Rubinisphaera italica: one gene and its partner. Each later gene encodes a partner of the first gene's protein in a complex. Links are inferred from orthologs where the notes say so. Each region holds a gene or a part of one and is shown in the gene's direction. Other genes may lie near its edges.

Region 1 (3,279 bases):
ACCCTTTTCTCTTGACAAGTAGTTGTTCTCATTTTATCGGTTGTGAGGCCCCCCTTATATCTCCCCCAATTTAACTCAGCCGCACTTTTTCACTCGGATTGATCGGCTTATCCGCTAAAGCCGTTAAAAACGGACACCCGTATCGATCGATCCGCCGATCAAACCACCAAACGGCGTCTGTATCGAGGTTTTGAGGTCAACTATGCGAATTGTCATACTGGGAATCTTCAGTGGTCTGCTCCTGGGATTGAGCGGCTGCCAATGCTATCGCACGACGGCCATCTACTCCTCAATCATCGATGCATACGCCGATACCAAGCTCGCTCTCGATCCGCTTTATGTCCCCGGTTTGGATGTCAGCCGCATTGGGATGCCCGACTGGAGACGATTCGGCTTCAATCGCGCCCTCTGCCCCTGCTCGAAGGATTGCAAGTGCCCAACCTGCCGCGGCTGCGATCCCGTTTATTATCCCGCTGAGTATCGCATGAAATACTGGGCCGCACTCTCTGAAAAACAGGATCGGGAGCAACGCGGCGAAATTGCTTTCCCAGAACCGTCAGAGACTCCAGAGGCAGAACTCATCCCGCTACCAATGCCCGTCAAATAGTAAAAACAAGCACGAAGCGCAAGCGAGTGAGTCAATCCGTCTTCAGTCACACACACTCGCTTGCGCTTCGTGCATGTGTAATAATTTCCCGAAATGCTTTTTCTGGACTGTCTGGTAGAACATTCCCCTCATTCGCTACACTCTCGAATTGAAGGTCAGGACCAGTGAAACTTCACCAGAGTTGTAAAATGTTTGCAATCCTGTCGGATTTACCACTTCTCTAAGATCAGGATTGCCCCTTAGAATATAAAATTGGTCGAGCCTTCAATGAGAAATGTGATAAGATCGACTGATTGAGTGTAGAACAAGGGAGGATACGCGTGGATTTGGATTCGTTACTTTTTGTCACGAGCGGCTGGCTCGAAGGGACAGGGAAAGAGTCGGACGTTGTCGTATCCAGTCGAATTCGACTGGCACGCAATCTGGCCCAGTTTCCGTTCCTGACGAAAGCAGACGATCCAACACGCAAGGAAATCGAAGGTCTCCTGCGTGATGCCGTTTCCAAAGTTCGAAAAGAGAACAAGAAGGCGAAAAAAGCGGCTGCCGAAACGGAAGGCGATCAGGGCTCACGAATCGCCAGCGAATCGGATCAACCTCCCGCCAAACCGCACTACTCCTACAGCGACCTGACCTATATCGATGTCGACACGCTTTCGAAAATCGACCGTCAGTTTCTGATGGAACGTCAGCTCATCAGCCGGGAGTTGTCCGAATCCTCTGGCCCCCGCGGTGTTGTCGTCGGTAACTCTCAGCAAACCAGTGTGATGATCAACGAAGAAGATCATCTCCGTATGCAAGTCCTTCGCAGCGGGTTCAATCTGGATGCCTGCTGGGAAGAAATGGATCAGCTTGACGATGCCATCGAAGCCCGTGTCGCTTATGCCTATCATGAACAGTTCGGATACCTGACTGCCTGCCCAACCAACGTCGGCACAGGTATTCGAGTTTCCGTTATGGTGCACCTGCCGGCTCTGGTACAGACGAAGGAAATTCAAAAAGTCTTCCAGGCGATGCAGAAAATGGGACTGGCCGTCCGTGGACTTTACGGCGAAGGCAGCCAGGCAATGGGAGACTTCTATCAAATCTCCAATCAAATCACGCTCGGCAAAAGTGAGCCGGAAATTATTGAGCTGATTAAAGATGTCGTGCCGAATGTCATCGACTATGAACGCCGCATCCGCAAAGCCCTCATCACCGAAAATCATCAGCAGTTACACGACCAAATCTCCCGCGCTTACGGTATCCTCCGCAGCGCCCAAACGATCAGCTCGGAAGAAACCCTGCACCTGCTTTCGAGCCTCCGTATGGGCGTCAACCTCGGCCTGATCGAAACCCCCGACTTATCCCTGGCCAACGAACTCTTCATCCAGACCCAACCCGCCCACCTGCAAAAACGCTACGCCAAAGAACTCTCGTCGGCCGAACGAAACACGGCCCGGGCAGGGTATTTGAGAGAACGGCTTGAGGCATCTGAGGAAGAGTGATCAGGACTTTGTAGGGTGCGTCTCGACGCACCTTTCCCGGTGAGTTATTATCACTGAATGAGCATCTATCGCCGATCACGGGACGGACGATATCTTTTCTTTTTTTCGGTCGTTACGCACAAGCGTCGACAAATTCTCGCGACTCAATTAGGACGAGAATGCTTGAGAAATGCAATTGAAGAAGTTCGAACACAACATCCCTTTGATCTGACAGCGATTGTCCTTCTCCCAGATCACCTCAATACGATCTGGGAATTGCCACAAGGTGATCAAGATTATTCCATGCGATGGAGGTTTATCAAATCACAATTCACCAAAAACTGGACTGCAGCCGGAGGTACAGAGGCTGCTGTTTCGCAGAGTCGCATCCAACGTAGAGAACGGAAATCTGACAGCGCCGGTTCTATGAGCATACCATCTCAGGACGAGGCTGATTTAAAAGATGTTTGGATTATCTCCACGTGAATCCTCTGAAGCATGGCTTGGTGAAAAGGATCTTCGAATGGCCTTGGTCCTCATTTCATCGATATGTCAAACTCGGAGAGTATCCAGCGACTTGGGGCAGCCAGGCGGAATGGTATGGAGATGAGTTTAAGAACTTCGAGTGAATGGTGCGTCAAGACGCACCCTACTTGGCTTCAAATCAATGGAAACAAAAGCCTTGCTGATTCGAGTCCCCTGAGGATCACGCTTTTTAGCCTCAGAGCCACATGTAACGTGATTGATAATTACATGAGTGAACAGAATCGGAATTCTTAGTGTGGCTGATCAGAATTTTTTTGTTTCTCTTTCGATGATTTTGTGGAATCATCTCTGAGCATGCGGATTGCGGGGGTTTCCAAATCATCGAGTTGGCCATTATTGACCGACCAGATAAATGCAATCACAGCTGATGCACCCAGTAAAAGAGCAATGGGTAAAGCGACGTAAATCACACTCATGACTGATTTTCTCGAAAAGCGGGATTGAGAAATGCAATTGTCAATACAGACAGAGAGCTCAGAGGCATGAGTATGGCGGCGATAATGGGATTGATCATCCCTGACATCGCCAATCCCGCAGCAATGATGTTGTAAGAGAGGGAAACGGCAAAGTTAAAGCGAATTGTCCTTACTGTTTTTTTGGCACCCTGCATCAATACAGTAATTCCCAGCAGGCCGGGGCGGTTGATGTAGACATCAGCTGCCT
Region 2 (3,135 bases), 430 kb from region 1 along the record:
CCATCGCGGTAAGGATTAAGCAAGACCGCCAACGTTCATTTTGTGGGCCATTTCAATCGCCCCTGTTTCATATCAATAATAATCGAATCAAAAGTTTAGTCTCTTCCATGTCTGTTTTACCTCCAGAATCTATCAAAGCCCAGATATCTACTCAGGTGCTCGAAATGACCTGGCAGGAGCAAGAGAAGCCCTTTGCCATTCCATTTCGCGTACTCAGAGGTTTGTGCCCTTGTGCGGTTTGCGTGAATGAAATGACGGGCGTGCGGACCTATTTTGTGGACGATGCCCCAGAAGATATCCAGCCAGAAAAAATGGAACTGATTGGGAATTATGCCGTGAAAATCCTTTGGAGTGATGGTCATACCACAGGGCTTTATACGTGGGAATACCTGAAAAAGATTCAACGAGAATCGCAGAGTGAGAGCCAGATTACTGATGCACTATGAAGTCGAAGTAAAATATCCTATCGAGAATTTCGAGGCACTGCGGAAAATAATTCTCGAACGGGGAGCACGCTATAAAAAAACAATCGAGCAGGAAGATTTGTACTTTGCGCATCCGTTGCGAGATTTTTCAGAAACAGATGAAGCGTTCCGGATCCGCCGTGTCGGTTCCAAGAATATGGTGACCTACAAAGGACCACTCGTCGATCAGGAGACGAAGACACGTCAGGAAATTGAAGTTCAGCTGGCAGATGGCCCGGAAACACTTGCGGGCTTTGAAGAAGTCCTGAAGCAATTGAGTTTTCAGCCAGTTCATCGTGTTTGCAAATCGAGAAATATCTTCATCTTAAATGAAGCGGAACGAGAATTCGAAATTGTTCTGGATCATGTTCGCGAACTGGGGGATTATGCGGAAATTGAGTCACAAGCCGAGGAATCTCAGGTCGACGAAGTTCGCGAGCAAATTCTTGAGTTGGCGAAATCGTTGTCATTAGGCCCGCAGGTCGAACGCAGAAGTTATCTGCGGTTACTGCTTGACAAGAAAAATGCCAATACGTGACAATATAATTCTACTGCAATATTAAGAACGAATTGAATTTGAGTGACTTATGAAACAATGTTCCGTCTGCTCCAAACCAGCCGTATATCATGTTACGGTATTGAAAAATGGAGATGTGAAGGAACTGCATTTTTGTGAAATGCATTTCCACGACTACATGGAAAAGCCGCAGGCGAAATCCCCGGAAGAAGCCTTTGTCGAATCGCTGCTGCCGGACTCAGACCTGGATGAAAGAGCCGCTGAGGACGAACAACTCATTTGTCCCAATTGTGGGATTTCCTACCGCGAGTTTCGGGAAAAAGGGCGATTCGGTTGCCCTCACGATTATGAAACTTTCCGGGAAAGGCTCCTGCCTCTGCTTGAAAATATCCACAACGATACCGTTCATCATGGCAAATCGCCGAAACGGGCACCACTCGACAGTGGGAATCAACTGCGGTTGATTCAGTTGCGTAGAGATTTGACCCGGTCTGTCGAGCGTGAAGAATATGAGCAAGCTGCCAGTATTCGGGACGAAATTCAGAAGATAGAAACCGAACTGGAAAATTCAGATTCTGAATGAATTGAGTATCGTTATGGGACTTTTTGCAGGAACTGAATTTGATCGTCCGCCACGCTGTGAGAAATGCGAGGAACTGGAGTCGGAATGCGTCTGTCCTCCAGAAGCAAAAGCTGTCACTCCGCCTGGTTCTCAGAAACTGAAAGTCTTCACAGAGAAACGTAAACGAGGCAAAATGGTGACCGTCGTCTCAGGACACGCCAATGAAGACGATGTTGTTCAATCCCTGCTCACAAAGCTGAAATCACTTTGTGGAGCAGGTGGAACACTCAAAGAGGGCAATATTGAAATTCAGGGTGACCATGTCGACCGTGTGCGAAAATCACTGATCGAAATGGGATACAAGGTCACCTGAATTTTCAGTGAGAGTTCTATTCTTCAAGGACTTTCAGCTCAACTTTTCGAAAATCGATGGGATGACTTTCTGATTGTAGAGAAATTGTCCCACCGGAAAGCATGATGTCTCCCGCTTTTTCTGCAAGTTCTTTCGGGTGGGCATCCCGTTCATCCAATTGTGGCTGAGTGTATTCGAGTACGGTTTCGCCATTGATGATGTGCTTCATCACTTCATTACCTCGAACTTCGACTTCGACGGTCACCCATTGATCTCCGTGAAACGTCGGTGATGTTGAAGAGGTGCAGTGAGGTTTAAAGAGTTTGCCATCCATCACAACATTCGTGCCTGGAGTGCAGAGGTTTGCTGTTGTTCGTTTGTCTTTGCCGTTACCACCCAGAAATTGAACCTCAATGGAAACGGGAAAGTCCTGATCAACCCCCATTGTTTCCGGAGCTTCTCCATGCAGCATCGCCCCACTGTTTCGGAGTGCCCAGCCTTCGCCTTCCGGTGCCTGATCACCAACAAAGCGGTATTCAACACGCAGCACATAATGCGAGAACGGTTTGTTGTAGAAAATATGCCCGAATTTGCGATCGAATTTGTCATACTGATCGTAGCGAACTTTCATCAGTCCATCTTCAACCCGAAACGTGTTCCCAAAGTTTTCGCCGAGTGGATAGCCTTTGATTTTGATTGTCCAGTCGGAAAGATCTTTACCATTGAAAAGGGAGATCCATTTTTCGTCGGCTTTTTTCTCAGCCGCAAATGATGGTGCTGTAAATGTTGCGAAGACGAGCGCGAAAGTTAGTAAGATTCTAATCATGATTTTCCTCTCATTTGGTGTCAGATCATTCTGCATTGATGCTTTATTGTGAACCTGTCAGGGGCGTTCGGCAAGTCTGTAGCCTAAGACTTGTAAAAAGGTTATTTGAACACCGATTGCAACTTCATGTTGAGGCCGATGGCAGAGTACGGTAATCTTCAACGGAACTGGAATGTTTCTGCAAAAATACGGGATATTTCCCAATTTGCATTATGCGAAATGACGGGCTCATGCACAAAAATAATTTCTGTTGCCTGCTGATGCTGTTGGCGATCTGTTCGTGGAGTCATCCTCTATTTGCTCAAGATTACCGGATTTACACACGGATTTTCCATCAGTCTGAGGCTACGCCTGAAACTAAACCCGAAGTCATTGCCAGAAGTTTAACAATCTGGCATGCCGGAAAAGCTTACG

What was found.
Region 2: the proteins of Pan54_RS03715 (region 1) and Pan54_RS05335 are in contact, whole or in part, in a crystal structure (PDB 8WTB), measured with the Bacillus subtilis proteins. The link is inferred for Rubinisphaera italica from one-to-one orthologs.

Annotation. Positions count from the first base shown.
Region 1 is NZ_SJPG01000001.1:958,539-961,817, reverse strand. What follows is about bases 59-3,009. They hold Pan54_RS03715 (protein arginine kinase), read left to right. Parts: upstream 59-927; coding sequence 928-2,091; downstream 2,092-3,009. Other genes in these bases: ccoS (cbb3-type cytochrome oxidase assembly protein CcoS), read right to left, coding at 2,847-3,009; Pan54_RS26240 (REP-associated tyrosine transposase), read left to right, coding at 2,149-2,556; Pan54_RS03720 (hypothetical protein), read left to right, coding at 203-607. Also shown: more of ccoS, read right to left, coding at 3,010-3,032; Pan54_RS03700 (heavy metal translocating P-type ATPase), read right to left, coding at 3,029-3,279. UniProt on the Bacillus subtilis protein: Catalyzes the specific phosphorylation of arginine residues in a large number of proteins.
Region 2 is NZ_SJPG01000001.1:1,393,197-1,396,331, forward strand. What follows is about bases 1-2,807. They hold Pan54_RS05335 (UvrB/UvrC motif-containing protein), read left to right. Parts: upstream 1-1,051; coding sequence 1,052-1,564; downstream 1,565-2,807. Other genes in these bases: Pan54_RS05320 (multiheme c-type cytochrome), read left to right, coding at 1-19; Pan54_RS05325 (DUF971 domain-containing protein), read left to right, coding at 108-446; cyaB (class IV adenylate cyclase), read left to right, coding at 418-1,002; Pan54_RS05340 (translation initiation factor), read left to right, coding at 1,578-1,916; Pan54_RS05345 (3-keto-disaccharide hydrolase), read right to left, coding at 1,933-2,721. Outside these bases: Pan54_RS05350 (hypothetical protein), read left to right, coding at 2,952-3,135. UniProt on the Bacillus subtilis protein: Activates the phosphorylation activity of the protein-arginine kinase McsB. Is required for the delocalization of competence proteins from the cell poles.